DNA from 4 places in the Paenibacillus sp. FSL P2-0089 genome. Region 3 is predicted to be linked to each of the others. Evidence: riboswitches for the same ligand, from Rfam matches in the RefSeq annotation. Region 3 holds a riboswitch; each other region holds the start of a gene.
The links. Region 3 has a riboswitch for cyclic di-AMP ahead of NST69_RS31945 (C40 family peptidase). Riboswitches for the same ligand answer to the same signal wherever they lie in the genome.
Positions count from the first base shown of each region.

Region 1: linked by a shared signal. The riboswitch ahead of NST69_RS15420 (hypothetical protein) and the one ahead of NST69_RS31945 (C40 family peptidase) in region 3 are both predicted to bind cyclic di-AMP.
Region 2: linked by a shared signal. The riboswitch ahead of NST69_RS09985 (alpha/beta hydrolase) and the one ahead of NST69_RS31945 (C40 family peptidase) in region 3 are both predicted to bind cyclic di-AMP.
Region 4: linked by a shared signal. The riboswitch ahead of NST69_RS01085 (hypothetical protein) and the one ahead of NST69_RS31945 (C40 family peptidase) in region 3 are both predicted to bind cyclic di-AMP.

Region 1 is NZ_CP152006.1:3,742,270-3,750,301, forward strand. Features, by position in the region: gene NST69_RS15410 (suppressor of fused domain protein) at 1-374, opposite strand, end outside; gene NST69_RS15415 (hypothetical protein) at 507-692, shown strand; gene NST69_RS15420 (hypothetical protein) at 712-1,179, opposite strand; cyclic di-AMP (ydaO/yuaA leader) riboswitch at 1,385-1,548, opposite strand; gene arsC (arsenate reductase (thioredoxin)) at 2,186-2,605, shown strand; gene NST69_RS15430 (sigma-70 family RNA polymerase sigma factor) at 3,073-5,049, shown strand; gene NST69_RS15435 (sugar-binding protein) at 5,356-8,032, shown strand, end outside.
Region 2 is NZ_CP152006.1:2,444,129-2,452,160, reverse strand. Features, by position in the region: gene NST69_RS10005 (TetR-like C-terminal domain-containing protein) at 1-94, shown strand, start outside; gene NST69_RS10000 (beta-L-arabinofuranosidase domain-containing protein) at 134-1,969, opposite strand; gene NST69_RS09995 (helix-turn-helix domain-containing protein) at 2,123-2,971, shown strand; gene NST69_RS09990 (TrkH family potassium uptake protein) at 3,381-4,739, opposite strand; gene NST69_RS09985 (alpha/beta hydrolase) at 4,766-5,581, opposite strand; cyclic di-AMP (ydaO/yuaA leader) riboswitch at 5,589-5,722, opposite strand; gene mnhG (monovalent cation/H(+) antiporter subunit G) at 5,721-6,080, opposite strand; gene NST69_RS09975 (Na(+)/H(+) antiporter subunit F1) at 6,070-6,363, opposite strand; gene NST69_RS09970 (Na+/H+ antiporter subunit E) at 6,363-6,845, opposite strand; gene NST69_RS09965 (Na+/H+ antiporter subunit D) at 6,851-8,032, opposite strand, start outside.
Region 3 is NZ_CP152006.1:7,461,944-7,469,975, reverse strand. Features, by position in the region: gene NST69_RS31975 (PBP1A family penicillin-binding protein) at 1-1,775, shown strand, start outside; gene NST69_RS31970 (DNA-3-methyladenine glycosylase) at 1,874-2,551, shown strand; gene NST69_RS31965 (winged helix-turn-helix transcriptional regulator) at 2,818-3,300, shown strand; gene NST69_RS31960 (YwhD family protein) at 3,395-3,901, opposite strand; gene NST69_RS31955 (M1 family aminopeptidase) at 4,006-6,021, shown strand; gene NST69_RS31950 (hypothetical protein) at 6,031-6,864, shown strand; cyclic di-AMP (ydaO/yuaA leader) riboswitch at 7,076-7,214, shown strand; gene NST69_RS31945 (C40 family peptidase) at 7,272-7,700, shown strand.
Region 4 is NZ_CP152006.1:254,504-262,535, forward strand. Features, by position in the region: gene NST69_RS01070 (AraC family transcriptional regulator) at 1-166, opposite strand, end outside; gene NST69_RS01075 (family 43 glycosylhydrolase) at 315-1,973, shown strand; gene NST69_RS01080 (hypothetical protein) at 2,088-2,285, shown strand; gene NST69_RS01085 (hypothetical protein) at 2,805-3,260, opposite strand; cyclic di-AMP (ydaO/yuaA leader) riboswitch at 3,395-3,564, opposite strand; gene NST69_RS01090 (hypothetical protein) at 3,804-5,135, opposite strand; gene NST69_RS01095 (glutaredoxin family protein) at 5,242-5,484, opposite strand; gene ytxJ (bacillithiol system redox-active protein YtxJ) at 5,481-5,807, opposite strand; gene NST69_RS01105 (SDR family NAD(P)-dependent oxidoreductase) at 6,034-6,756, shown strand; gene NST69_RS01110 (ThuA domain-containing protein) at 6,835-7,470, shown strand; gene NST69_RS01115 (CHAD domain-containing protein) at 7,550-8,032, opposite strand, start outside.

The DNA of each region.
Region 1 (8,032 bases), 3.7 Mb from region 3:
AGCGGCCAGTCCGCCGGCAAAAACATCATCAGCTCCGCGCGTTCCAGATGCTTATACTCTTTACGGATCTCCTGAGGGAGCGTCAGCGGCAGATCGCTCATCCCATTGGTGTACAGCACCCGGTAGGGCTCATCAGGTGTAGCCTCCATAATATTTACATCAATATGTACGATGTCTGAAATCAGTTCGTGGAACACGCCAGTTTCCCGGTTTGGAAAGACCCGATTGAAATGTTCGTTTAAATCTTCCATGTACAAAATATTGGCGGGAGGCGTAACCTGCTGCTCATCCGAAGCGTCATAACCATAAATGGTGGTACCATCTTCCGATTTGCCCATTTCCTTGCCGCCAAACAGTTTTTTGAAAAAGTTCATGTCTTTGCGCTCCTCTGTGTGGGTGTATATTAAAGTGCGAAATGAAGTATTTGAAACCTCACTTGGAAGTATAACAAAAGACATAGCCCCGGAGCGATGGGTCTATCGATTCGAATTTCAAAAGGAGCAGATATGAACTATATCATTTTTGATCTGGAAGCCACCTGTTGGGAAAATGACCGCAAGCGGGGCGTAGGCATGGAGAGAGCCTTGACTATGCTTGAATTGCCGCTTGAAGGTACTCACCATAGAGGTATCGATGATGCCAAGAACTTCGCGAAAATATTCGTTAAGATTTTTGACCAATTGAAGGTTTGATAATTTAAATTGATCATGTCTATAGCAGTGAATAATAGGATACTGATTCTGCAAATAAAATGGTTGGATTCAGATGACTCTTCACCGTATTAATTGAATGGATTCTTTGCTTTGTCCTTTGATGGCGATACCGCTCCGATCCGGCTCCTACCTTCATTCGGATTTGGTCATTTTGAATGAACATACTATCGAGTGCAGTCTTGATCATGTTAAGTTGATTGGGGGCCCATTCTTGTCCGTGCATCCGGACGTATTCTGTGGCTTCTTCTGCAGTACAATGACATATCTCTTTCAGAAAAGAGCCCCATTTGATTAAATCCACCGCATTGTCACCCGCACAAAGAATGCAATTCCCATAGCTGATCTGTCCTCCGAAGGTTAACTTCAACACCCCATACCAGTATCCGTAAGGCTCTGAAATATGCATGAAGGAAGGGCGGCAGCTAAATGCGAACAACTCGATTCGTGACAGTCTGGCGTTAATCATGAATAATGCCTCCTAGGTTGTCTATAGATTTCATATAACGCTGCAGATTATGGGTCTGCTCAGCTGTGGCTACATAGGCTGACAGTTCAGTTTCATTCTCACATACAGCAGCATGCTCAAGCCAAACGGAATATTTGGTTTTCTGTACGATGGATAAGTGTAATGGAAAGGTTTTGCGGGATCGCAGCAAAAAAGCATGGTTAATGCAGGCTCTCTCCAGTGCTTACGAGGTTAGCTGACGGATTCGGACGGTGAGAGTCGTCCTACCAGTGAAGAGTTCAATCTTCTTTGGATTCACCCCATTTCGGCTGGCCACAGCCATTTGGTTCCCCCGCTTCCCGCCTGACGGGAATTCAGCATTTGTTAAAAGGAATCTTACGCTGAGCATCACCGTTTGTAAAATGCTGAAAGTTCTCTAGGAGACTAAATAAGACTCTATAGGATATAAAAATGAAGAAAATCCCTTGTAATCTAGCATTCATCCTCGATTTTCTTAAGTTATCGCGTATTTATTAACTTTTTAATGCAACCTAAATGGGGCTAAATGAATCTTAATGCTTCTTTAATCATGATTATAAAAAAGAGAATCGGAGAGATTGAGACTGGTTGCAGAGATACTAAGAGGTTTATTGTCTGCCTTTACAGGTGAACATGTGCGAGAGCCCGATTAATTATTTGCTTGTATGGAGTGCCGCCATTATGAATCCAATATTGGAATGGATTGAGAATAAATGTTCTGGTATAATCAACTGAGAACATCAGTTCTGTTATCAAATGCCATTTGCCGTAAGTTGCATGGCAAGAAACATCGGATTGGGATAAGATCCTCAAGAGTGCAAAATGGACGCCTATATAAAGCTTTATGGGAGCAAATGCTAGGGGCGTTGTACTTACCGATACTTGGACATACTAACACTTTGAACTTGTAGGTTTACCTTTTATTCCGAGAAAAAATGAGTTTATATATAATATTGACCTTATTTAAAATCAAAGGAGAATGCGACTCATGGATAAGAAAACCATTTACTTTTTGTGTACAGGAAACTCCTGCCGGAGTCAGATGGCCGAAGGCTGGGCCAAGAAATATTTGAGCAATGAATGGAATGTGTATAGTGCAGGCATTGAGGCTCATGGGTTGAATCCGAAAGCCGTTCAAGCGATGAGTGAAGTAGGTATAGATATCTCAGGTCAAACATCAGATATTATTGATCCGCAGCTGCTGAACAGCTCTGATCTCGTCATTACTTTATGTGGAGATGCAGCAGATAAGTGTCCCATTACCCCGCCTCAGGTGAAACGTGAGCATTGGGGATTCGACGATCCGGCAAAAGCGCAAGGAACAGATGAAGAGAAGTGGGCAGTCTTCCAGCAGGTTCGTGATCAAGTGGGAGAGCGCATCAAACAATTTGCTGAAACGGGTGAATAGTCACGATAGTGGAGTAACTGCTGCTAATGAGACAGGAGAGAAACTATAATGGTAAATTATCATGAACTGATTGAAGGTAAAGTATAATAGATCTTTTTTGCTAAAACCCCAAATTAAACCCGACCTTTATTACTAGGTCGGTTTTTTGGGTGCGCCTGGCATGGATGATAACTTGGCGGTGAAACGAGCTTGCCACATAAAGCGAAGTTCAATACTGCCCGAATCCCAGCATGTATATGTGGTGGTCTAACAAAGGACTGTGTGTTCTCCAATATCCGTACCGGGCTGGAAGAACTGCTTCAGTTGATGAAGGAGCTTCAGCAGGAACACGCCAAGAGTGACTCCTCTTTGGCACCCATGCTTGCCGCATGCGGGTGGTCCCTTGATCGGTCAGTTCCAGAATAATGTTACATTAATTAAATCCAAACCCCCAAGTTAGCTGTCTATATAACAGGAGGTGAACGACAATGATCGATGCACAGCAACAAATCAACGCCGCACAAAACGGAGATCACGATGCCTTCGTTTCTCTTATAAAGGATCGGACGGATAAGCTGCACCGAGTGGCCCGCCATTATGTACGGGAGTCCAAAGATGCGGAGGATATCGTTCAGGATGCCCTGGTTAAGGCTTATGAGTCACTGCATACGCTGCAGCAAGCCGAAGCGTTTGAGAGCTGGCTTACCAGAATTGTGGTGAACCGGGCACTCAATCACTTGAAGAAATCCAAGCGTGTTCACCTGAGCGAAGACCCGCAGGCGCAAGAGACATTGGTCGTTAATGATATCGATCAAACCCTGGATCTGGAGCGAGCATTGGCCAGTCTGAATCCGAAGCTGCGTCAGCTCCTGTTCTTAAAATATAAGAAGGACCTGACCCAGCAGCAAATCGCCCATCTCCTGGACATGCCATTAGGTACTGTAAAAACACAATTACGGAAGGGGCTGGAGCATTTGCGCAACGAAATGGCTCAAGATTTTCCCGAACGAGACCTGGATACATTACGCCTGCAGTTAAGACAACAGGCAGAGCACCAGTTTGCCGTTTCACCGGATTATGATTTGATCGTCAATGATTATCAAGAGAACACCATGAGGGGAACAGGGAAGGGAGAAGCGGGATTCTTATGGGTTAAAACGGGGAGTGATGACGCCGTTTCTGCTACACTCTCCAGGGACGGCAACTTGCTAGACTATGCCATTTCCTGGGCCTCATTGGACAACGGGACACGGCTATCTGAGGAGGAGCTCAAACAGCAGGCAGAGCAATTCCTGGAAGATCATTATCCCGGCGCACTGCGTAATTTTCCGTATTGTGAGATGGAGTGGATGGAAGGGATGTTTGGGTACACACGACAGCAGAAGGCAATGGGGCTGCCGCTTCCTGAGACGGGATGCCTGATTATGGTTCACCCCAGCGGTCGCGTGGTCGGATTTAGGTACTACGGAACCGTTCCAGGGCCAGCACTCCCAACCATGATCACACCAGAAGAGGAACAGTTGGCGTGGATGAAGGCGCATTTTTTGCTACATGTGGAATATTGCATATTGGACAAAGCCGTGTACACGGATGGTGACGATCAGGTCCATCTTGTTTACGCCCCCCGAAGTAGAGGACTAATCTATACTGCATCATCACAGGAGGAAGTTCCGACAGCCTATAGGGCAGAAGCTGTCCCTTCTGACCCAAGAACTCTGGACGAGTGGCCAGGTGAGTTCCCGCCCGCACGAAGCCTAGAAGAGTGGATTGGCGTAGACAAGGAACAATTTCAGTTAGTACAAGACGACAATATTGGCTCGAACACCAAGTTGATGGTGTGGAAGCAACAGAATGAAGAGCGTCCAGCCAAGAATGACCGGTCTTGGAAGGCCTATTGGGCTAATCAGATGGAGGGAGCGGTTAAGGCGCGAGTAGACAGCCAAACCGGACAACTGATTGACTTTGTTTCGCATGTTAAGCCAGATCAACTAGCTCCATTAACCTGGGATCGAGACGCATGTATAGAAGTAGCTATGGACTATGTCCGAGGACTAGCAGCCGAAATGTTGCCGTATCTCAAGCTTCTAACTGAAGAGACCGACGACGAAGATCGTTTGGAAATCATTCGCTTTGGTGTATATGTTCAAGACGTATCTGTCAGGGATGAATGCTATCAACTAGCTGTTGACCGCTCTAATGGGAGGGTCAAAAGCTTGATGTCCCCCTCGATAAGGCCAGAACAGTTAAAGAAGCTGGAAACCGTGCCTTCATTTGATTCCCAGTCAGCCATCCTCCGATGGACGGCACAGGCCAAGCTGCGTCTGCAATGGGAACGGATGCACAATGCTAGGGCGAAAGAGGCCCCGTACGAACTAGTGTATCGAATGATTGGTAGCGAGTACGAGCGGACGCCCGAAGTGCTTGATGCGCATACGGGGAAATTATACGAAAATACTTTTTACTGACGAACAAAAACATCTTTTGTCAGTGGACAAGAAAATAGCCCTATTAGAACCCGCGCCCAGCGTGGGTTTTCTGTTTTAAGGGATCAAGTTCTTGTCCTTTTCTCAGGACAAGAACTATAACAACACTGTAGATTGATATTTGAATAAACTGTGAAATTCTGCATAGGGTGAAATAATAACAAATTTATGGAGGAGAAAATATGAAAGCGCTATTATATTCGCTGCGATGAAGTAAGCTGTTGAAGCCTTGGTGTTTACGATATGGGTAAGCCGTGGGTGCACGGATCGAAAAAAGGAGGATTTTCAATGATATCAAAACGATTTGGCAAAATGCTCGTGTTCCTATGTTGCTTGCTAATGGTGGCGTCACTAATGCCTGCCAGCTTTGCCGCCGCCACTGACAACAACGAGTATACAGAAGCACTTAATGGCGACAGCAGTTCTACAGATCTTACAAGCTTGCAGACAAATGAAACGCCTACCGCCATTTTTGGCACTCCCGAACTCGGGTCAAACGACCCGCTGTGGGCCCTGACAATGGAGCATCTTATCAACAAAAGCACTGTGCCCGACGACCCCAGGCCCCATTCCACAGGCACAGCCAGGATTCTTTGGGACCAAGACTATCTGTATGCCCGCGTAGTCGTGGAGGACAGCAATCTATATCAGGGACCCGGCAATGATTATCAGTACGACGGCCTGGAGTTTTATGCCGGCGCTGGAACCCAAGGTGCGAATCAATGGCGCATCAGCGCAACGGGCGTGTTTTCAGGGCAAAACGCTCCGGGCAGAGCTGCGTGGACTGAGATCACGGACACAGGATATATCGTGGAGATGAGAATCCCTAAAAGAACCTTGAACTTGCAGGCAGGCCCGTTTACCTTTGAAGTATATATCAATAACTCGTCGGAAAAGGGCGGTGACCGCTATGAAGTCGTTTCCTGTTTCGGAACTCCGGATGCGGCTTACAACAATGCTGCTTCTTATACAAACAGCCTGAATCTCATTGCCGCTAGTGGAGCGGACGAGAGATTCTCAATCACCGCCACGGCGGAATCGGGCGGCCGAATAACGCCGAACGCACCCGGCAATGTTCTGAGAATAGCCAGCGGCTCAGACACAACCTTAACGGTTACCCCCGATTACGGCAAAATTGTAGATACCGTAAAGGTAGACGGAGAGGACGCAGTTCTATCCGATGATGGCACTTATACCTTCTCAAATGTTGTCGCTAACCATACCCTTCAAGTGACTTTCAAAAATGATTCGGCCGCGGAGTTGCTCCCCTTTATCGTATGGAATGACAACTTCGCCCGTGGCGAGTACACGACGGCTGTCATCATTGACTTAGGCGAAGGGAAGGCAGCGGAAGGCTCCAAGCTTAATCCGGACTTGTTTACCGTCGCGGCCAGGAACACGACCCTGAACGGCGACTCGGTAACCTTTGAAGGGACGCGCAAGATCACTAGGGTATACGCCAATGACGAACCGAAGGTACGCGGCTATCTGGGGACGGTAAGCCGTTCACCGGATTATCAGGAGGGACTGGAACGCGGCCGTTACATCGTAATTGAGTTTGAGTTCTATTCAGAGAGCGGCGGCAATATAACGCTGGATGGCAACATGAACTCAACAAAACAGGTTTACAGCGTGGTCCAAAACGGCGAGATCCCACTGACAGAAGGGGATCCGCTTAACTTCGCGGTTTTTGAACAGGATAAAGTTGTGAATCCGATCCTTGACCAATTTACAACACCTACGGGCAATTCGGTCAATCGCGCACTCTACCTTCACAAGGATGGAAACGGTGAGGTGTCGCGGGGCTTGCCGCTGTATGTCTATACCCACGGCATGGGGCGCGGCGGCACAAGCGCTGCGACTGACCCAAAAGCGGCGATGAAATCCGCGAATGGCTCGGTCGCTCTGATGAAGAAAATGGAAAAGTCCCCCGAGAAATACGCCAGCCATATCCTGAATATTTCCTATAATGGCACGAGTACTCCCTCCACAGCCAATGTTAAGAAGGTTATAGATGACCTGGTTGCCAGCGGTGCAGTAGACCCTAACCGTATTTACGCGGCGGGCTTCTCATGGGGCGGTCAGTATACGAACAGCTTAATTAACGCTTATCCCGGCTTCTTCGCGTCCGCCGCACCTATGTCTCCGGTAAGCGGCTCACCGAACGCGAACGCCAACTACGTTCACACCAACCTGGCCTATTGGATGTTTATCAATGAGTATAACGTTGGAGTATACCAGACTAACCTCGCTAACTTCATAAACACCAATATGCCAAAAATGATCAACGCGAAAGCTTCGCGCTTTGAGAGCAATGAGGCTCTTGTATGGCCTTACAATCAATTTGATCAGCCGAATCAGAAACCGAATCCGAACCATTCACCTGCCCTGAGTGATTCGGTGGCGCATGAAGTTGAAGCGGCTGTTCTTTACAATGACATAACGATGGGGACTTGGAGCATAGCGCCAACAGCGCAGTCCTCTAACTTGCCGGCTTGGAACAATGACTACACTGACGTCTTTGATTGGATGTTCGCGCAGACCGCAGCAAACAATCGGCCTGTTGCCGGATACGGTTCACCTGTACTCAGCACTAACGACAAACTGTGGGAACAAGCTGCGGAGTTCGACATCAACAACAGTAGCGCACCCGACCAAAAGATAGGCCCCAAGGCCACCGGCAAAGCCAAAGTATTTTGGGACGAAGACTTTCTATATGCACGCGTTGTGGTTACAGACCCGAATGTCTGTGCCGGTCATACGCCTGGCACTGAGTACATGACCGACAGTGTGGAATTTTATGTCGGTGACGGAAAAAGTGGCTCAAACCAGTGGCGTATTGGCGCAAGCGGTATTTTCTCAGGTCAAGCCGCTGAGGGCCGCGACGGTTCAGTTACACGAACGGATACCGGGTATATCGCGGAAGTGAAGATACCTAGAAGAACCATTGAATTCACAAGCAATT
Region 2 (8,032 bases), 2.7 Mb from region 3:
AAAATTCACAGTATCAAGCCATGAGCTGGCTCAGCTCATTTGCGCTTTGAATGATCATGCTTTAATGGCCTTTAAGGCTTCTGATAAGAAGTGATGATTGGGAAGCTTCCAACACAGCTATTGCAGCCGCGCCTTAGCCGTTATATTTAACGCGGCATCCTTCTGTATACGCCGTGCTTCCATCCTTGGCCGCTGAAAACAGGCTGTCAGGATTCAGTTCCCCTTTCAAGTCCAGATAAACTGTATACACCTCTTCCTCGATACGATATAACGGGATGAATTTTACCGGATGGCCAAGTAGGTCAACCACCTCAAATTCCAGCAGCTCACTTGGAAGTCTGGTGAATTTACTATTCATAGTAACCGCTGAAAGGTCCTGCAAATGCGCAGCTTGACCCATCTGAGCGAGCAAGATGCTGCCATACATCACTGCCGCACGATTCTCAGAGCCTTTTAGCGGAACTAAATGCAGGGAGGCATTGATGTCAATTTCAATCGTATCCTGATCATAGAATACACGCTCAATAATGAAGTAGTTATTCTCCTTCTTAGGGGAGCAGGGAACCGAGTTGATTTTAACAGCTTTGACTGCATGCTCCTTGAATATCATCCGAAATTCAACAGGTTCGGCAACTTGAATGGTAATTGTAGAGGTTGACCCATCAGGGAAAGCAGTTTGCTGAGTAATTGCAGCATTCTTTTCCTTCCAGATTACACTTGAAGAAATGAAAGCATTCAGCAGCAAGGCATCACCGTTTTTAAACCATATATTTCTTTGGAGCTCACTCATAGCTTCAATTCCAGATGCCGTACAGCACCAGAAGGAATCGTACGGCGTGCTGAAATTTTTGACGACGGAGCTCCCCATAGGCTGATGATACTGGGATAACCCGGTTTGGCTGCTCGAACTGTTTAGGATCGCGTTATATTTCAGCGATTCCAGATGATCCAGATATTCTATAGAAGCAGACCACTTCAACAACTGTTCCAGGATCCTTTCGGTATTGTGTGCACAGCAGCTCTCGCTTTCGCCGCCGGTCAATGCATCTTCCAGCTTGTTATATTCCCCCCAATGTTCTGACTTCTCCGATACTTTATCTTTGATAAAAGCCGTTGCTTTCGAGCTGTTATTGCCATTCGCAAATGTTCTTCCCTTCAAAAAATCATAGAAATTCAAAGACGCCGACTTGTACTTCTCCTCCCCCATAAGGTTATAACGGTGCATCGCAGCAAGAATCATGGGTAAGTGAGTGTTGGCATGCAGGTTATCAAGTACATCCTCACCGGCTGCCAGGGGCTCCAGGAAATAATCCCGGTCGAACAGCTTGGCCAGCTCAAGGAGCTGGGGATCTCCTGTGATCTCATGCAGGGTGTACAAGGCGTCGCCAATCCCCCCGAATTCGTTCACCGGATTCAGCTTTGTACAACGGAGTATCCCGTCAATTTTCCAGAAAGATAACTTCTCGAATCGTCTGCGTATATAATGCGCCAGGTTCAGGGCCAGGGTCAGGGCTTTGGAGCTGCCGAGACAGATGTGACAGTCCACCAGTCCCTGTATGATTTTGTGCAGAGTATAATAGGGCGCCCATACATTCCTGTTCTCTTCGAACTCCAGAATATCGAGTGTATCTTCTTCGAAGGCACTCAAATACCCGTTTGGCTTCGCACATAACTCCATAATATCAATAATCTCAAGTGCTTTTGCCTTCAAAACCTCATCCCGGTCCCCAAATCCGAATTTGGCACAAGCCGACAGAAAATGCCCGGCTAAATGTCCCCGGAGGCCAACCTCCACGGCTTCCCATCCGCCCAGGGGCTCTGCAGAAGACACCATTCCCGCATTGATTCTAAATGTGTGCATAAGCCGGTTCGTATCAAACTCAGTAATATACTTTTTAACGAGCGCTCTGCGGCACGCAAAATCCCCGTCAGTCAGCCTTACTTCATCCAGACCAAAGTTAGCATACAAGCTCGGACACCTCAGTTTCTATAAAATAATAGTGCAGCGGAGAACTCTGCATCTATATTTTATAATGCCGGACATCTATAATTGAATTCATCACCTTTGGTTAACCTATACTATTTTCAGATTTTGTATCTGTTTATGTAAGGAGGATAAGGCATGCACAACAACGTGATATTACACTTCGATAAAGTATTGAACGTACAAGATTTGGGTTCCCATAGGACTGAAAGCTTATATACGCATCCTGACAGGAGGCTGGAGTGGGAAGTTTTCCTCTATTTGGCCGATGGGCAAATGGAGGTCTGGGAGGAAGAAACGGAGTATCTCATCCGCAAGGGAGAATTTCTGTTCCTGAAAAGCGGTCTGCATCACTGGGGAGAACCCCGCACACCTGCGGGCACTTCATGGTACTGGATTCATTTCTTCTGTAATTCCGAGGGAGAAGCGGAGCAGAACGGTAATCCATTAAAAGGAAAACCATTATTAGAAGAATTCCGTAAGTGCATTACACTTCCCAAGCACGGAAGGATCTCACACCCCGAGAAGCTGGAGAAGCAGCTGAAAGCCGCCGTTCAACTGTACAATACAACAGATCCGCTCCGCACCATCACGCTATGCCTGCAAACGATGGAGCTGTTCATCACTCTCTTCAGGCAGTCTCTTCACCAGTCCTCGCTGAGCAAGTCGGAACGGACGGTAAGCAGAATTATCGGATTTCTTGAACAAAAGGACAGCTACACCCTCAATTCACAGGAGCTTTCCGCTTCTCTGGAGATGAATTACAGTTACTTGTGTGAAGTCTTCAAACATAAAACAGGGAGCACCATCCAAATGTACAATGCCCAATTCTTCATGGACAAAGCAGCAGGAATGATGCGCAACACAAATCTGAATGTCTCCGAGATCAGCGAGCGGCTCGGCTTCAACTCCCCCTTTTACTTTAGCCGGGTATTCCGCAAAGTGAAGGGCTGCTCCCCCTCAGAGTATATGAGCAGGATTTATTGAGAAATTGTATGGAGAGCTTGTTGTGTCTATTACACGCGGCTTTTCGAACGAACCCTGGAAATTGAACTCCGCGTCCTCCTTAGAGATACAGCCGGGAAGCCCCGGCTGTATCTCTGTCTTATTCACCTGTATCAGCGAATTGCTTGGTTGAACATATGCACTGTCCTCTTAGAATTCTTAAATACGTGGTACATAATTATGTACTTATATATTAGATACCATGAGTCTCAAAAGCAAATATCAATTCCTGCTTCCTTCGAATCGGACCCTGCATTTTATACAATACTTGCAAACTGCAATCAAGTTATTTATAACTAAGTTATGAGGTAAAAACATCTTCAACCCAATAACAAAAGAAGATAGCACAATAACGTTGAAAATCATTAGAATTAGCGCAGCTCAGTAAACTTTAGCCGATAAGCAGCTTATCCTCCGGATACCGATATTTTTGCTTCACATTTTTTTGTGCCAGTGCTAAAGCTAAAGTCAAAGGCCCTAGTCTCCCGATGTACATTGTAATTATGATGATGCATTTTCCCAGTGGCGAAAGTTCTGATGTTATTCCCATAGACATTCCTACAGTTCCAAATGCAGAGGTTGCTTCAAAGAGAAGCGCCAGGAAATCTTTAGGATGAGCATATTCTGTAATGGATAGAAGAAAGGTGGCTGTAAGAACTACACCCAGGGATATGGTCATTACTGCCAGTGCCCTGAATATGATATCCTGGGAGATGCGTTTTTTAAGCAGTTGCACATCTGTTTTCCCCTTAATCGTTGAGACGATACTTAACATAAGTACAGCAAAAGTGGTCGTTTTTATACCTCCTCCAGTCGATCCGGACGAAGCCCCAACAAACATCAGGAAAATCATAAAAAATTGTGAGGCCGGGAGCATTGCACCAATATCGATGGAATTAAAGCCGGCTGTCCGGGTAACAACACCCTGAAAATATGCCGCCCAAGTTCTTTCACTCCATGAGAGAGTACTGAATGTTTTTGTGTTAAAAAGTTCAATCGCAAAAATCACCAAAAACCCTGCCATACAAAGGAGTCCAGAGGTAATTAAAACTATTTTTGTATGAAAGGAAAGATCTCTCCATCTTCTTTTCCGGTACAGATCCAGAATCACCGTGAATCCAATCCCGCCGATGATAAACAAAAAAGAGATAACAATATTAACTAAAGGGTCACCCACATAGCGGCTCAGACTGTCTGGCCATAATCCAAATCCGGCGTTATTGAAGGCAGACACTGAATGGAATATTCCATAATAAATGGACCTTGTTGTTCCTAGTTCATTTGCCCATCGAAGGGCCAACACTATAGCTCCAGTTGTCTCCACTATAAATGAAATGAGAAAGATACTGAGTGATAACCGCACGACTCCTTGTGTTGTTACAGAATTAGATGATTGCTGGATAAGCAGACGTTCTTTTAATCCAATCTTTTTCCCCATGATCACGGCGATCAAAACACTGAATGTCATAAATCCCAAACCGCCAATTTGAATCAGAAGTAGGATAATGACCTGTCCAAAATGAGAAAAATCGGTACCGGTATCAAGTACAACGAGGCCCGTTACACATACGGCTGAAGTCGAAGTAAACAGTGCTGCCAGCCACCCTATACTAAGTCCGCTGGACGAAGATATCGGCAAGGCCAGCAGCACTGTACCAAGAAATATAGGGACTGCAAAACCGAGTAAAATGATTCTGGATGAGGTCAGTTTGAGATTTGTGATAAAGGATGAGATTTTGTTAAAGAACATATCATTGGCTCCCATTATAATTCAAGTTAGTTGCCAGCTGCCGCCCGCTGAAAACTATGCTGTTCCCTAAGATAATCCAGTAATATACGGTTGAAGAGCTGGGGTTGACACAGATGAGTCGGATACATCGCATCCTCAAGGATCGCCAGACGGGCAGACGGATACTTGCTGGCTGTTCTTTTCACCTGCTCCAGCGCCCATTCATTCTGATTCCCGGATACAACAAGAACAGGAATCTGCAGCCGTAATGCGAACCCGTAGCTGTCCGTTTGTCTAAGTGCCAGCCGCTGCTTAATTAATTCCGTTGTCCGTTCATGCACAAGCTCTTTCCTGAGAATATGATAAGCCGAGAGCCACTTATTGTAGGTGATGCGCAAGGAACGGACGAACATTTCGGCAGGAAGATAATGGGCCGCCCATGCGCAGACCTCAAAGATTCCTTTCATTTTACTGCCTCTCGCCGTGTAATCCTCCTGAAAATAACTGTCCACCAATACCATATTTATTATCCGTTCAGGGTACAGATAGGCGAATTTCTGGGCGAGCACAGCACCACTGGAACAAGCTACGATAACAGCCTTCTCTACAGATAAAGCGTCCAATAACAGCTTCAAATCTTCACATTGTGTGTCTACGATCCGGCTGATCTCCACATCCATTTTACCCGATTGCCCGTTCCCTCTCAAATCGAATACGATCACTTTGGCACGCTTGCTGAAATAATCCGCTTGCGGCTCAAACAGATGATGAGAGGTCGAATAATCATGAATAAAAACAATAGGCAGACCGCTGCCCGACATCTCATAATACAGCGACGTTCCATTCACTTCAATATGCGGCATATACAGTGCATCCTCTCATGAACGCTTGCGGGGTTAGCTGCCGGATTCGGGCCTGAAAGTAGCCCTACTCGTTTTTCCCGAGATTCACCCCATGTAACCTGGTTCCCCCGCTTCCTATAAGGAATTCAGCGATTAACTATTATTTTACAGACGTTTCCTTGCTTTCTTCCCCCAGCACCTTCAGGTCATCCTGAACGCTTCCCTTCCATAAGGGCACTCCGGAACGGTAGGCAGCCCGGCCATTTAAGTGACCTGCTACCGGTGAAGTGATGAATACAAATACAATCGCCAGCAGAAGCTTGACATTAACCGTTCCGTCTTTGAACCAAAAGTACAGGAAACCTCCTGTCAGCAAACACAATACCCCGAAGGTTGCACTTTTGGTAGCCGCATGTGAACGCAGATAGACATCGGGCAGCCGGACTAAGCCGAAGGCACTTAAGCCGCAGAAGACTGCACCCATTACCACAAGAATAGAGCTAATCAGTTCACCTGTCATTGGGGTTCCCTCCATCCTCTATAACGGCTCCCCGTTCAATATATCTGGCCAGTGCCGTAGTACCAATAAACGTCAGAATTCCGATAACCAGAATGACTTCTATAAAATCCTGGGTATCCAGCAGCATACTGAAGACGGTTATCATAGCGAGTACATGAATGCCGATCGTATCGAGTGCGGCAACCCTGTCGGAGCGGGTTGGCCCTTTCAGGAGACGGAACAGGCAGGCCAGCATCGCCAGAGCCAGAATGATCATGGCCACGGTTAGCATAACTGGGATCATTAACGGGTCACCTCCCTGATCGCTCGTTCGAAGGTGCCTCTAATCTGCGTGACCAGCAACTGAGCATCTTTAATATCAATAGCATGAATGTACAGCGTCTTGCCATCCTTCGACACATCAAGAGTCAGGGTTCCCGGTGTCAGACAAATCAGGCACGAGAGCAGTGTGACCTCCCAGGGCGTGGCCAAGGCAGTCTCATAAGCAAAGATACCGGGACGTATAGCCAGTTTTGGACGGATGATATGGCCAATGACCACGAAATTCGAGACCGTAAGTTCACGGGCAAAGATCAGCAGAAGCTTCAGTACAGCCCATATACGTATGAGATAGAAGGTCCGGGGCTGGGACCTGGATTTCCTAAATAACAGTAAAAGTCCGATGCCCAGCAGATAACCTACTAAGAAGCTTGAGCCAGAGCCATTGTTATTTATCGCCATCCACAGAAAGGCAATCAACAGATTAAACAGGAATTGTAAGGCCATATTCACTACTCCTTCATTATGGCTTCAATATATAGCGCAGGTGAAGCCAGAACCTCGCCAGCCTGCGATACATAAGTATACACATACTCCGCTCCGATCCCCATGGCAATCACAAGCAGCAGCAGGCCGGCAGCCACAGCCGAAGCAGCCTTCAAGCTCACCTTAGGCTGCTCTTCCTTGGGTTCATTTCCCCAGAAGGCCAGCCTGAACACCTTCATCAGGGAGAACAGCACCAGAAAGCTTGATCCCAGACCGATGAGGGACAGCGTCAGCATCCCCTCGGACAACGCTCCACGGAGGATCATAATTTTGCCGGCAAAACCGCTAAGCGGCGGAATCCCCACCAGGGCGAGCGCCAGAATAAAAAACATCCAGCCGAGGAGCGGATACTTTCGGATCATCCCGCCCATACTGCCTAGCCGGTCAGTTCCGGCTGCGGATATAATCATCCCGCCCAGAATAAACATAAGTCCCTTGGCCAGCATATCGTGCAGCAGATAGAAGACTGCCCCATTCATTGAATCTGCAGTCCCTGCAGCGAGCCCAAAGGCTACAAATCCAACGCTGATAATGACGTTATAATTCAGAATCCGCGGGATATCCCTATAAGCCACTGCCCCCAGGCTGCCCAGGATCATGGTAGCAGCAGCCATCCAGACGATCCAGTCATGAGTGAAGCCGGGATCGTTCACGAACAACAACGTGAAGGTGCGGATGATTGCATAGAGTCCTACTTTGGTCAGCAGGGCACCGAACAACGCTCTGACAGCCGCCGGAGGTGCACTGTAGGATCCTGGAAGCCAGAAGAACAGGAATAGTCCTGCCTTCAGGGAGAATACAATCAAGAACAAAACAGCAATCACATTAAGCACGCCGCCTTGTCCCGCTTCAGCGATACGCTGGGACAGGTGCGCCATGTTGAGCGTTCCTACCGCTGCATAGAGATAAGCTACCGCAGCTACGAACAGTGTCGAGGATACGATATTAATAAGCAGGTATTTCGACGTTTCTCTTAGCTGAAGCTTGGTCCCACCGAGTGAGATGAGCGCATAAGAAGAAATCAGCATGACCTCAAAAAAGACAAACAGGTTGAAAATATCCCCCGTAAGAAACGAGCCGTATACCCCGACCAGCAAAAACTGAAAGAACGTATAGTAATAGAACCGCTCCCGCTGCTCTCCAATACT
Region 3 (8,032 bases):
ATCATATCGGCTTTGATCTGAAAGGCATGGGGAGAGCGGTGCTCGCCAATCTGGAGGCGGGCAGACGCACGCAAGGGGCCAGCACCTTAACCCAGCAGCTCGCGCGCAATCTGTACCTGACCCATGAGAAGACCTGGACCCGCAAGGCCAAGGAAGCGCTATACACTCTGCAGCTGGAAATGAAATACTCTAAGGATGAAATCCTGAATATGTATTTAAATGAAATCTACTACGGACACGGCGCTTACGGAATCGAGGCTGCGGCCCGGATGTATTTCGGTAAAGCTGCCGCAGATCTGGATCTGGCGGAGAGCGCCCTGCTGGCCGGAGTGCCCAAGGGACCCACCTATTATTCTCCTTATAATCATCTGGACAGCGCCTTGAAGCGTCAAGGCATTATCCTGGCTGCCATGGTCGAGACGGGGGATATTACGGAGTCGCAGGCACAGGAGGCCGCTAAGGAGCAGCTCAAGCTGAGCCCGCAGGGTCAAAAGGATACCACGGTGGCTGCACCCTATTTCCGCGATTATGTGCGCAGTCAGGTGATCGACAGCCTGCATATCAGCAGTGACGAGCTGGACCGGGGCGGGCTGAATGTCTATACAACGCTTGACCCGGATATGCAGCAGGCTGCGGAAGCGGCGGTGGATCAAGGGATGGACCACAGCAGCGAGCTGGAGACAGCCCTGGTCTCCGTTGATCCCCGTACCGGCTATGTGAAGGCTATGGTCGGGGGCACAAATTACCGGACCAGCTCCTTCAACCATGCGCTGGCGAAGACGCGCCAGCCCGGCTCTTCCTTTAAGCCGATTATGTATTTGGCGGCGCTGTCGACCAAAGAAATGACCGGCTTGTCCGTCTTCAACAGCCAGCCGACGCTGTTCCATTATGATAACAACCGCAAGACGTACCAGCCCCGGAATTTCGGGGATAAATATCTGGGAGAGATTAATATGCGGCAGGCCATTGCCGCGTCCGACAATATCTATGCAGTGAATACTATTATGAAGATCGGGGCAGATAAGGTCGCCGCCATGGCGGCCGCCATGGGGATTAACAGCCCGCTGCAGAGCGTTCCTTCTCTGGCGCTTGGAACCTCGCCTGTCAGCCCGCTGGAGATGGCCGCAGCCTTCGCAGTGATTGCGAATGGCGGAGTGAAGCAGCCGGTCACTGCGGTCCTGAAGATCACGGATGCGGGCGGACATCTTCTATATGAAGCTCCGCAGCCAGAGGGTCAGCCAGTGGTTGAGCCGGCAGCGGCTTACGTGTTAACCCGGCTGATGGAGGGGGTCTTCGAGAGCGGAGGCACCGGGAACCGGGTGGCCTCGATGATCAAGCGTCCGGTTGCCGGCAAGACCGGCACTACAGATACCGACGGATGGATGGTAGGCTTCACGCCTGAGCTCTCAACCGCCGTCTGGGTCGGATACGATAAGGGCCGCGATATTGCGACCACCGACGGCAGGCGGGCAGCACCGATCTTTGCCGGATTCACGGAAAAAGCACTGGAGAATGTGCCGCCGAAGATTTTTCCCATTCCCGATGGCGTGGTCAGCGTATATGTCGATCCGCTGTCCGGCATGCTGGCTACAGCAGACTGTCCGGAGAAAAAGCTGGAGACTTTCATCAGCGGCACAGAGCCTACCGCATATTGTGACCAGCATAGCTCCGGTGAACCCGGTGCTTCCGGAAGCTCCGATCCTTCCGGACCTGCCGATCCGGTCAAGGAAGAGCATTCCCTATGGAATAATATCAAGCGCTGGTGGATGAACTAACCGGGGATTGCCGCTCCCCGCTGTCTGCGTTACGATGGGGAGACTGGCAGAGGCGTACGCCCGCCTAACTCCGCCGCAGGAAGGTGTGTCATCCATTCATGAAGCCGAATCACTCCGACGGCGTTGATCCGGACGCGCCACAGCTGCTCCAGCCTGAGCTCTACAAGCTCCCGGCAGTTGAAGCAGCACCGCGCCTTCTTGGCCAGCATCTCGTCCGCCGCACAGAAGACGGGGACATCCGCTGCCGTATTGTGGAGACAGAGAGCTATGGAGGCGCTGAGGATAAAGGCAGCCATGCGTATGGCAGCCGCCGGACCGCCCGTACAGAGGTCATGTTCAGCGCCGGAGGCGCAGTGTATGTATACCTGATCTACGGCATGTACTATTGCCTGAATGTCGTAACTGCCGCTCAGGACGAGCCGCATGCCGTTCTGATCCGGGCAGTAGAGCCGCTTACGGAGAGGGATGCCGAGCTTATGGCGGCATATAGAGGAGTTGCCGTGAGGAAGCCCTCGGATCTCTCGGGCGGGCCGGGCAAGCTGTGCCGGGCGCTGCGGATTGACAAGAGTCTTAACAATACCAGGTTCGATCTGCCGGAAGGCCCGCTGAGCATCGAGCAGGGGGATGACCCGGAGTCCCTGGATATTGTCGAGGCCCCGCGCATCAATATTCCTTATGCGGAAGAGTATGCCGGGCGCCCCTGGCGCTTCTATCTGAAGGGCAATCCTTATGTCTCGGTCAGCGATCCGCAGGCACAGCCCCACAGGCTGGTCTAAAGGCCTATACCGCTGTTTCGGCTGTGGTATATTGGGTATTAATAAGAGAACCCTAATCAGCCTCTCCCTTGGAACTTTCCAGGCGGAGAGGTTTTTAGTGTGATCTTGTCCTCGACATTTAAAACGCCATAAAATGATAAAACTTCCCATAAAATGACAATAAATAGCCCAATTTGTATACGCTTCCCCCGTTCTCTTAGCTTACAATTACTGTTATAATCATATATATCTACAAAAAATATAAAGATGTAAATGAGGGACATGGGATGAAAGATACAGGCATGATCCGAAGCTTAGACAGTCTCGGAAGAATTGTGGTTCCCGTAGAAATCCGCATGACACGTAATATTGACATTGGGGATCCTATCGAATTTTTTATACTGGATGAGGATATCATCGTCCTCCGAAAGTACACCTCCACAGAATGCACCTTTTGCAGAAGTCTTGATCATGTGACCTACTATAAGGATCAGTTCATTTGCAACACCTGTCTGAAGGAGCTTAGTGACCCCGACCGCGGATCAGAACCCATCCATGCCTCCCCTAGTTCAGCAGAAGAGCATCCCGAGCCAGCCCGCGGGGGACGGAGAAGCAAGACCGAAGAAATGAGTCTGCGTCTTATGAAAGCGATCGAAGATCATCCCTATGCCAACCAGAAGGAGCTTGCCGAGGTTCTCGGCATCAGCCAAGCCAGAGTCAGCCAACTCAAGCGCAAGCTGAACACTCCCGGCAGAACAGATCCGCAGTAACCGTTATCCATTCATCCCTGCTTAGACATCAGATAAGGCTTGGCCCCGTTGGGGCCAAGCCTTAATTTTTGGGCGAAGCATATAACCTGATCTTCTATTCCGATAGCGCAGCTTTCAGCTCCTCAGGCGAAGCGGCCCACCACTCTTCATTATGGGCCATCAGCAGGGATTTCAGCGCTGCCCGCTCAGCACTTCCAAGTCCATCCAGAATAAGCTTGCGCTTCAAGGCCGCATCCAGCTTATTGACATGATCCGCAAGAATCTTCCAGCCGCGCCGCGCTTCGGTGTCAATCCACATCTCACAGGCGGTAATTCCGCCGTAGAACTGTCCCTCCGGGGTACGGTCAACGGCGACCCATACGACCCATACCTGTCTTCCCGCCGGAACATCCTCACGGTTCATAGAGAATTTAATTCCCTTCTCCACTTTGCTCTTGGCATGCATGGCACCTATATCAATAACGGCGATGCCCTGATCAATAATGACAGGCGATACATTGTTCAGATCAATCGAGCCTGCACCGAAGCCTTTATGCTTGGCTCTGGCGTTCACAATATTCAAGGCAATTTGTTTTTTGCCCTCCGGTTGTACGTTATCCACATGTGCACATCCTTTCCATTCACTAATTATTTAATTTTAGCTAATAATGCGGCGATTGCAAACATATACATCCCGTAGATGCTTGTCACGGGAGGAATCATAGTATGAAGCCACATTCATTAAGGTATACCCTCATCTTCGCAGTCCTGGCTGTCCTCACCTTGCTTGGAGGCGGAATATGGTTTCTGTCAGGGCATAGCCCTGCCGTATGGACTGCCTCTGTTCCAAAAGAGGCCAAGTCCCCCGCCATTATCCCCCGGCAGCAGCCCGTGCAGTCCGATCTTTCAGATACGATCTACACATCGGAGACAGAGGCTTTAAGCCAGCGCGTGGTTGAATATCACATGGATGTGGAGCTCCTGCCTGATAAGGAGACCCTGGTCGCCTCCGAGACGCTGACCTGGACCCATCCGGGCGCAAAGCCGGTCCAGGAGCTCTACTTTCATCTGTATCCCAATGCATTCTCATCCGCCAGCACCACCTTCATGAAGGAGTCCGGGGGCACGCTTCGCGGTGACACCATGCCTGCAGGGGGTTACGGGAGCATTACCCTGACAGATTTGCGGACCTCCGAGGGCATTTCGCTGATGCAGCGCACCCAATATGTACAGCCGGACGACGGCAATGTCAATGACAGAACACTGCTCAAGGTCCATCTGCCGCAGCCGGTGAACGGCGGCGAGAGCGTTACGGTAAGGCTTAAATTCGAGGTCAAGCTGCCGAAAATTTTCGCCCGGATGGGAACCGCTGGCGACTTCGTGATGGCCGGACAGTGGTTTCCGAAGCTTAGCGTCTATGAGCCTGCCGGCAGAAGAGGACTCAAGGAAGAAGGCTGGAACCTGCATCAATACCACGGCAACTCCGAGTTCTACAGTGATTTTGGAATTTACAATGTATCGATTTCTGTCCCGCCCGAGTATAAGGTCGCCGCAACCGGGTTCCCGGTGAGGGACGCCAAGGTGGTGAAGGGGCGCAAGATCTATCAGTTCTATGCAGATGACGTCCACGACTTCGCCTGGGCGGCATCGCCTGATTTCGTGGTTGCCGAGAAGGCCTTCTCCGCGCCGCAAGTGCCCGGGGTGAAAATTAAGCTCTATCTGGACCCGCTGCATAAGCATCTCCAGGAGCGTTACTTCCAGGCGGCTGAGGCTGCACTGATGGCATTCAGCAAGTGGTACGGCCCTTATCCCTACTCCACCTTATCGATTGTTGTCCCGCCGGAGTCCGGCAACGGGGCCGGAGGAATGGAGTATCCGACCCTGATTACTGCCTTCGGCGCCACGGATACTTCACCGGGCACCTCCCTGGAGCGCACGATCATCCACGAGATCGGGCACCAATATTTCTACGGCCTGGTGGCCAGCAATGAATTCGAAGAAGCCTGGCTGGATGAGAGCTTCACCTCTTATGCCGAAGACCGGCTGATGGAACAGGAATACGGTGTGGTCTCCAGCCTCCCGCTGCAGTCCAGCCTGGTCTCCTCTTCACAGCCGCTTAAGCTGGAGACCTGGAAATACACCGGTGATGACGCCTACACGCGCAATGTATACATCCGGGGCAAGCTGGTGCTGAAGGATATCGAACGCATCGCCGGGACCAAGAATATGGATGCCATCCTCGCCGCCTATGCCCGCAAATACCGCTTCCAGCATCCGTCCACCGCCGACTTCCAGAAGGTTGTGGAGAAAGTGACCAAGCAATCCTGGCATACGTATTTTGAGCGGTATGTCTATAGCGGGGGGGCACCCGACTTCGCAGTCGACGATATCAGGCTCACCGTCAGACGGGACAACAGTGACGGCGGGGGGAGCCGCTATAGCGCTGTGGTTGATGTAAGCAACAAGGGCAGCCTGTACCCCGATGTTCCCGTGAAATTCACCTTCGCAGACGGGTACACGGTGCAGCAATACTGGAATGGCGAGGGTAAGGCTACTTCCTTTGAGTTAGCGTATAAAGCGCCGCTGGTCTCCGCAGAGATCGATCCGGGGCATTCCATTCTGCTGGAGAGCAGGCATCTTAATAATTTCAGAATGGCGGAGCTTGAGCCGCGTACACTCTCCCGCTGGACGCTTAGTGCATCAACTCTGCTTGAAACCCTGCTCGGAACTCTTGTCTGGTGAGGTGAAGGAATGGTGAAAAGTTCAATTGCCCGCGGTTGGATCAGCATGAAAGAGCAATTCTATATATTGATTCTGCTATTTATCTACCGGCTGTTCTGGGGATATTTCCTGTACAAATTCATTAAAAGCGCGGTTGTCCCCGTCCTGCTCCGCTACCCGGATGCGAATGCCGGCGGCAGCGGAATAGGCAGGCTGCTGTATTATATCGAGGGGCAGACCGCGCTGCGCACCGACCCCGCCGTCCAGCACTGGCTGTGGATGCTGCTTGCGCTGACAGTGCTAAGGCTGCTGGTGACTCCCTTTATCCGTGCAGGGCTGCTGCACGAGCTTCACCAGGAGCGCGACGGAGCGCGGGGACTGTTCTTTTTTCCCGGAATGAGAAAATATGGGCTGCCGGTGCTGGTGTTCAGCCTCATCGAATGGGCGCTAACCCTCCTGCCGCTCTATTGGCTGCTTCCGCGTATGTACCGTCATCTGCTCAGCGGTGTTCTCGATGTCCAGCTTCTGCTGAAGCTGGTGCCTTATGTGCTGGGCTGGCTGCTCTATCTCTTCCTTGTCCGCAAGCTTCTGCTCTATATGCAATTCGGCTATACCGCTGGTACCGGCATGTTCTCCTCACTGCTGATCTGCCTGAAGATGCTGCTGCCTTCGATCGGTATATCCATCGTTCTGGGGGCGGGAAGCCTGGCCGTAATTCTGCTCTGCAGCGCCTCTGCTCTGTTCTATCCCGGATTGCCGGCCCTTATGGTCCGCCAGGCAGCTCCGCTGCCCTCCACGCTGTTCGATATGTGGGGAATCGCTGCCCAGTACCACCTTTGGTCCAGTAAATCATTTCCACAATAATAAGCTGCTGAAGCGGCATACTAAAGAGAGTCACAGCCCCTTATCAGGGAGCAGGACTCTTTTTTGCTTGAACGGAGGACAAAAGCATTTGCAAAAGGGGAAATCCTCTGATACAATTATGGCTGTACCAGTAGTAACAAAGTTGTAATCTTTCAAGCAAAATATTCCGTAACTCTTGCAATTTAAGCAATACCGATAAGTCACTGTTCTGGTGCATAAAACGCCGAATTCCCTGCACCGGGAAGTGGGGGAACCATATTTTGGGTGAATTGATCTCGCTTTAGAGGGGTCATAGGGGAACCTTCTACCGAATCCTTAAGCTAACCTCGCAGGCCCTGGAAGGAGTACATCTTTTGATTAGTCAGAATTTCAAGAAAAAATGCACCGCAGCAGCGCTGGGTCTTGTGATGGTATTCACACTCGGAGCGGGCAGTGCCTTCGCAGATTCCAAGATGGATACTGTGATTTCAAAAACCATTGGAACGTCGTATAAAACCGGGGGCACAACCACCAGCGGCTTCGACTGTTCCGGATTTACCAAGTATGTGTTCAAGAATGTCGGGCTTACCTTGCCCCGTACCTCCAAAGCACAGTTCAAAGTTGGAACAAGTGTATCCAAGAGCAATCTGCGTTCCGGTGATCTCGTGTTCTTCAATACCCTGGGTAACGGAGTGTCCCATGTCGGTATTTATGTTGGAAACGGGAAGTTCGCACAGTCCTCAAGTTCACGTGGTGTAACCATCAGTTCGATGAGCCAGTCCTACTGGGCCAACCGCTACGTTGGCGCCAAACGAGTAATGAGCACAACAGCCTACCAAGCTGTCGCTTACGATTGAACCCTTGAAGCATACCCCGAATATTTCAGCCTCTAACAACTAAATGTAACTTATACGAGCCCGGAATGATTATTGCCGTAATCATTTCCGGGTTTTTCCTTTTCCTTATTCTACCTTTTACACTGAATTCGCAGCCTTGAAACAGCATTTTCTTGCAAAAACAAAGAAATAATCATATAAATTAACCCCTGCGCATAGATATGAGTCTTTGGAAAGGGCTATAACTCTAAAAAACAGCAAAAAAGATGCATTAATATGTTATAAGTGATTGCCAAGCGCCTTAGTCTTTGTTACAATTATCGCAGTGAGTTTTTAGTAACATTTTTGTAATT
Region 4 (8,032 bases), 530 kb from region 3:
TCTCTTGAGCCCCATCCAGCACAATTAGAATCTCAAAGGCATGGTGGGATTCTGTAGTCATGCTCCAATCGGCAGGAACGGTCTGTGTGTGTGCGCCAAAAAAGCGTATATTCCAATCAATGCGCGGCAGCAGCAGCGTCTGTGCACCTGTGAGATAGCTATTCATATGTTCCAATTTGCAGCACCTGCCTTTGATTTGGGTAAATCTAGCCGTAATCATCCCATCGCATAAGTACGTTAGTAGTTATTATAATATACATAGACAACAGGAAAAGGGTAAATAATATGGCTAAACAGCGAAGGGAAGCAGAGAAATGACGAAGATTAATAATCCTATAATCCCTGGGATGGCACCAGATCCCTCTATTATTAGAGTGGATGATGTGTATTATATTGCGACATCCACGTTTCATTGGAATCCCGGCGTTCAAATTTTCAAATCAACCGATTTAGCGAATTGGGAGCTGACTGCCTCCGTATTAAATAAAGGTGAAGTGAATTTGAGGGGGACCAATACTCCGGCCGGGATCTGGGCGCCGCATCTATCCTATGATTCTAGGGCGAACCGGTACTGGTTAGCCTATTCGCATATGTTGAACATGGCAGGCCGTGAATTCAACTCGGATTCCTATGCCATGTGGGCAAAAGATATCCATGGACCCTGGTCGGAGCCCATCTATCTGACATCCATAGGCTTCGATCCGGCGCTCTTCCACGATGAAGATGGCAAGCACTATGTGTCCATTCTTGAATGGGAGACCCGTGAAGGGTATCAGGCGCCTGGACATATTGTGATCGCTGAATTTGATTTGAATGAGGGTAAGCTGGTTGGACATTGGCACCGGGTGACGCAAGGCTTCACCAGCCGCGGCTGTGCTGAAGCACCGCAGATCTATAAATATAGAGAGATGTACTATCTTTTATTAGCTGCGGGCGGAACTGGCTATGCTCATGGTGTTGAGCTGGGACGTTCGGAGAATATTTTTGGTCCCTATGAACCGCATCCGTCGGGAGAGCCGATCATCACCTCCTCGCCGCGCCATTTATTTTCACTTGGGAATCCGGATGCCGGGCATTTTGAGATGTATAATCCAAGCTCGATCATGCAAAAAGCAGGTCACGGCTCATTAGTGCAAACTCAAACAGGCGAATGGTATATTGCTCATCTCATGTCACGGCCTGTGGAAGGAACGCTCTTAAATCCATTAGGCCGTGAAACCTCTATTCAAAAAATGCATTGGACAGAGGATGGCTGGCTGGAAATGAAGGATGGATCGAATGTAGCGAAAATGGAAGTTGAGGGGATGACAGGTGTTGAATTAGAGGCCGATGGAATCTCTCATGACGTATTTGATGATTTTAATCAGGAGAAATATGATCTTCATTTTCTGACTCCGTACCGGGACCAGCAAGCGGCATGGGTGAACACGGTTGAACGTCCGGGTTACTTACGCATTCATGGAGAGAATTCTTTTTTCTCGCAGATCCATCCGGCGATTATGGCCACACGCGCAACTTCCCTTCATTATGAAGTTCAAACCAAGGTGGAATTTCATCCCGATCATTACTCGGAAACGGCCGGTCTGGGGCTATACTATGATTCGAATAATTGGCTGTACGTTCACTTGACCCACTCCGAATCAGAGGGTACCGTTCTATACGTACTTCAGGCCAAGCTGGGGCAACGCATTGAGCTGGTCCACCATTACATTCCAGTCCCTGAAGACACAGCGGAGCTCAAGATTATCTATCATTCAGGCATCGCGAGTATCCTTTACCGCTTCGGAGATAACGGGGATTGGCAAGCTTTTGTAGAAAACATTGATGTACTCTATCTGTCGGATGAAGGCGTGAACGGGGAGCCGGGGGAGATTGGCGGATTTACAGGCTTGTTAAATTTCATCGGTTCCGTTGATGCCCACCAGCATGACTCCTTCGCTGATTTTGACTACTATGGAGTGAAGAATTACTAGCCAAGGACGCCATACGTTCTTCCGCCCGGGTGTGCCCGGAGCCGTGGTGAACTGGTGAAAACGCCGGAGATGGTGTACCTTAGTAGTATTAGTCTTTAGGAGTGGTGAAGTGTTGTGAAGAAAAGTAGACAAACCCCCGTGCTGGTCGCGGCCTCGATCCTGCTGATTATTATCAGCAGCCTGATCCCGTCGGATCAATCGACTTGGCTGGGGGCGTTACAGACCCTTCTGCTGGGAGCCGGACTGCTCGGCTGCTGTATGGCTTTTTGGCGGTTTGCCAAGGGCGGCAAGGGTGGGAAGGGCAAGAGCTGAGTTCGATGTACTGAACGGCCGTTGGAGACAGGATCACTGCATGGGATGGTTGAGCTATGTAAGGTGAGCCAAGCACTGCATGAGTGCTGGCGCTGAGAGTCAAGGACGAAGTCGCGGCGGATGCTGCGGCTTTATTTGTTAGAATTTATATGTTTTGGGGTCCCCGCAAAGTACCTGAGTCATCATCAAAGCTAAAGCCCCACTTTGTGGGGGGGATGTTGTTTTGTAGGCGGACTCAGCGGCCCTTATTTTGTGAAAAAGACCGATTTTCTCCCCGTTACGGACTGAGAGGACCTTAAAGGGCTGTATGGAGCGCAAAATGAGCTGGAATGGGTTAATTAAGCGCCTCTCAGTCTGCATGGCCTTCGGAATGGTCCCATCTGCTGAAATAGCGGATCTGTAGTCCGCATGGCCCGCTATCCATCTCCTTTTGTCGCATCCGTACCCAAAATCCGCCACATCCAACTTATTCCGCCGCACTCATTCCTATATCCCGCGTATCCCGCGTTATTCCCAGTCTCAACCCGCCGAAGGACGGTGCACAGCAGGCAAGGCTGAGTGTGCGGCTGCCATCTGTTCACGTATTCCTCTGAGCCGGGCCTTGAGCTCGGGGACGCTGCACTCCAGAATCTGGCTGATGTCGGACAGGGGGAGCTGGATGCCGTACCATAAGGCACTGGCAACGTGATCGTCCCAGCTCAGCGGCGCAGAAGCGCAGCGGCTGCGGTCGTGGGCGAGCATGGCACACTGGCGGATGCACTCTCTGTAGGCAGCCGCAGCAGCGGCGTCCCCTGAGAGGCGGCCCTTCAGCCATAGTGGATGGAGGGCCACGAAGGTGGCGGTTGCAGCTTGTTCGGCGCGGACGCCTTGCTCCAGCAGCAGGCAGCTAAGCGCATAGACGGGACCGCTATATTGCTGGGTGTAGTGGTTAAATCCGGCAGCGGCGGTTAGTTTGGGCGATAAGGGGTCAGGCATGTGGTCACGTTCCTTCCTGAATCTATACTGTGCAGTTCATTCCAGCGCGCAAAAAACCGCAGGCAGAGGAGGACCTCTGCCTGCGGTTGTGGGTAACAGGCTTAAGACGCCTGGCACAAAAGCGTGGCGGATCAGGGCTCTCTCTTGGCGCTTACGAGGTTAGCTGTCGGATTCGGACGGTGAGAGTCGCCCTACCTGCCGGAGACCTGCGCGTGGCATTCTCCTTTGGATTCACCCCAAGTCGGCCTGACGGCCGGATGGTTCCCCCGTTTTCCACATGACGGAAATTCAGCGTGCATGCATATGCTCATTTTCATGAATGCATTCATTTGCTTTCAACACGAATCATACTCTCTTCAGAGGGGGTTTGTAAAAATGGAAAAGAGTGCTATTCGCCTTATTTTCAGCAAATGGCTGAATGGCTAAGCAAATGGAAGCCAAAACTCATATATGTAGCAGATTATCTGCCATTTATCTCGCTCAAGCGCTGTTTTTTATTTTTGGCAGACGGCGGTGGGAAAGAAGGGTTCTCCATGTATCAGCTCACCACCAAAGCGGCTCATTCTGATTCTTCCAGGCAATAATCCGCTTCATCTCACGAACGGTTCCTGTTGTAATCTCATAGTCGCTGCGTTCAGCGGCATGAAGGTCCAGGAAATGCAGCATCCCTCCATAAGTCCCCACGGCCAGCATGGTCTCATCCGGATCGACAGCTAATCCAGAAATGGTGCTTCCGGCATAATAACGCCACAGCTCCCGCCCCCCTGTATCAATGAGCCTCAGGTAGCCATAGGCATCGCCAATGACAACACCGTCCTTCAGTGCCGCCGCCGCATATACCCGGGCTTCCTCGTTAACAACCGGATATTCCTGATCGGACGGGAGCTTTCCTGCTTCCGCATCTTCAAGGGACACAGCAAGGGTAACGCCATTATAGAAGTGGCAGGCATTGTACCATACGCTATGCTGGTCCTTCGTAAATATAGTATAGTGCGGGTAACTGGATTCCGGATTGAATAAGTGAACCTGCCCTGAAGTTGTGTCATATAAAAGATGATCACTGCCCTGGCTGCCATAGGCAATCCATCTTCCATCCGGAGAGACGGCACCATGCGGCATGTCGATCTCGATATGCTCCATCTCATCTGCTTTATATTCTTCGAGATCAGGATGCAGCAGCTTCACCTCCCATAGCTTCACCTGCGATTGCTGGACCAGGAAAATTCCCTGGCTCGTAACAAGCAATAATGCTTGGCCCCCGTTAAAAGGAATGACTTGCTCCAAGGGTAACTCCTGTTCCAAGCTGTCTATGTTCAAAACAGTAAAGTCCGGGTCCAGCGCTTGAATCGTGCCATTCAGCTCACGCCATGTGAGATCTGCTACAACTATTCCTTGTAGAGTGCTGTTTATGGATTGCATAATGGTAATGCCTTGAGTTCCGGCGAGTGCATAGAACTGATTGTCAGGAGATGCCCCAACCAGGCTAAACTCGTCGAATACGGAAATAACATCCTTATGTACAGCCACAACTGCATTCTTCTCCCAAGGTGAGCCGGTGCTGAACACCACAGCATCATCACTTATGAAATGGATACCGCGAATCGCCTGCATCTCCTTCTGGAAGTGCCCGGAGAGCGGCCACGTTGCCGCCGGTAGTTGCTCCCGCAGCTCAGCAATCTCACCGTGCTCATTAGCTCCTCGAATCATCTTATAGATTTTGGCGGCGAGGCCCCCGCGTGTATCCTCTGCGGGTTCCTTTCCCGCTTTGTCCCAGCCTTCCGTCAGTCCCTTATGTACGAATTGATTGACGTCGCTCACATAACGTTGTCCTTCTTCACGCCATTTGGCGGCATGCTCATCCTGTAGCCACTTCAAAGGATCAATCCTCCTTGTCCAGATATATATAAATATACAATTATTTCATCGATGAATCGCAAAAAAAGGCGCTGCTCCTGTTGAGAGGACAGCACCTTTGTGTATATTACAGAACAGCAGCATCCATAAGCTCCTGAAGCTCAGGGAGATTGAAGCCCTTGACCGCCCGGTCCCCGGATACGGTGACTGGAATGCCCATGAAGCCCAGCTTCTCCACTTCCTCCTGATAGACGGAGCTGGTCATCACATCCCGGACCTCGAAGGGAATGCCCTTGCTCTCCAGCAGCTGCTTGACCTGATTGCACTCGCCACAGCCGGAGGTTGAATAGACAATTACGTTCGCGCTCATTGTTCCACTGCTTCCTTTATCGCTTTTTGGGTAATCTTCCAGTGTGAGGTGTTCCAGCGGACTTCGCTGTCCTCCAGCAGGAAAATCTGCGGGGATTCATGCTTGATCCCGAAATCCTCAGCGATCTGATTGGAGACAGGACGGTCTTCGATCACATGGACCACGGCTGCAGGAGTATCTGAATGCTGTGTATAGGCCTGGAATTCCTCGTTGGCCTTGGCGCTGATCGGGCAGGTGGTGCTGTGCTTGAAGAGCAGTTTTTTGCCAGGCTGCCCGATATATTGCTGTAATTCTTCCTTAGTGTGGATTTGTTGAATAGACATCGTAGGATCACCTTCCTGGGTAAGAGTTAATGAAACCTGTTGTCAACAATTGTGTTGTTAACAACTATTAATCATGATTGTAGCATAGTTCAAAATTAAAGCAAAAGTAAAGTTCTGCTTAGCCTGCCCTCCCTTGTAGGATGTTGTTAACGGCCTGCAGCCATGCTAATGTGAGAGGGATGGACCTAGGCTCGTAGCATAATTATGCAGATAGGAGGGGGAGCTCATGAAAAGGGTTGCCTGTGTTACCGGTGCTGACCGTGGACTGGGATTATTCCTCGTTCGTTCTCTTTTGGAGAGTAAATACATGGTGTTTGCCGGACAGTATTTGCCGGACCCTGCGCTACTTGAAGCTTTGAAAGCGCAATACCCGGATAGCCTGAAGCTGGTTCCTCTCGATATCGGCAGTGCAGGGAGCGTAAAGGAGGCCGCGCGGAGTATTGCCGGAAGTACAGGGCACCTTGATATGATTATCAATAACGCAGGGATTATCCACAAGTCTGATGATGCAACAGTGCTCGTGGATATGGATGATGAAGCTATGGCGGAGATTTATAACGTGAACACGCTGGGTGCGCTGAGGGTGAGCAATGCATTGATGGGCTTACTGCTGCAAGGCCGCCAGCGTCTGGTGGTTAATATCTCGTCGGAGGCCGGAAGCATCGGGCGGAACAAGCGGATCAATATGTATGGCTACTGTATGTCGAAGGCCGCGCTTAATATGCAGTCTTCGCTGCTGCACAATCACCTGCGTGCGATGGGCGGACAAGTGCTGGTCTTCCATCCCGGCTGGCTGCAGACGTATATGAACGGGGAGAAGGATGCAGAGGCACCTGTAACTCCTGAAGAATCAGCAGGCAAGATTATGACGATCGTTCATAACCACAAGATGTATCTGGCCGAAGAACCGGCTTATATCGATCTGGACGGCAATCTCTGGCCCTGGTGACAGCGGCAGGGGGAACGAATCAGGGGTGACACTGACTTTCCGGTCAGGCTAACTTGGCAAAAGAGAGGTGTGTGTAGCATGTCTTCATACAAAGCATTGGCGTTCGGCAGCTATACCGAAGTGAAGTATCATCCCTTCGAGGGGGTAGACCGTGAGCTGGAGCAGCTCCTTGAGCCGGAGATTCAGGTGGTCTCTACGGAGGATTACGGACGGATGAACCAGGCAGAGCTGGCAGAATGCAGGCTGGTGGTCTCCTATACGGAATTCTCCGAGGAGCAGTTACCCGCTTCGCAGAGCGGAGCCTTACTTGCTTATGTGGCTGGCGGCGGCGGGCTGCTTGTCGTGCATAACGGCATATCTCTGCAGCGTAATCAGGAGCTTGGGGCGATGCTCGGTGCCCGGTTCACCCATCATCCGGCGTTCACGACGCTTCAGATGAAGGTGACTGCGCCGGAGCACCCGATTATGGAGGGGATCTCTGATTTTGTGATCGAGGACGAGCCTTACTATTTCGAGCAGCATCCCCACTTCGAGACAACGGTGCTGGCCGAATATCTTCATGACGGAGCGATGAGACCGGCGGCATGGTGCCATACCTTCGGCGAAGGCCGGGTGGTCTATCTGATGCCTGGGCACCATCTGCCTTCCTTCTCTTCAGAGCCGCTGCGACGGATGATCCGCAGAGGCGGATTATGGGCTGCCGGAATGCTATAGTACGTGGCACTTATGAACAAAGGCAGGATACCGCTTGGATAACATGCGGCGTCCTGCCTTTGTGTAGAGGATGGGATGATCAGCTATGATGCCCTATTTTGGGGGGCTTAGCCTCAGCAACAGGGACGACCCCGTTCTGATGAAGAGCCTCCAGTACCTCTGCCCGCAGCGTATCGGTGAAGGCAGCCCAGACTTTTTTGCCGACATCCAGCTCTTGGCGTCCAATCGATTGCAGCGTCTCAAGCCATACCCGCTTGTCATTAATGAGTCCGAGCTGGTCCTGGATGTCCTTATAGAAGGCTTCATGGGCATGGAATTTCTGATCCAGCGCAAAATCAGCCGCATTCGCCGTATACCGCAGTTCCTTGGCGGCGATTCGCAGCTCATGAAGAGCTTCGAAGGCTTCTTTTGATTCAGCTTGAGGACCCTTGAATAAGGTCTTGCAAGCTTTTTTCTTCTGTTCAAAGGCGACTTCAAGCTCGCGCATGGCGACATTGGCGTCTTTTTTGGCAGCGAGGGGCTCTAGCCCTGTCTCGATAAAAGGTGTCCACAGCGCTTCGAG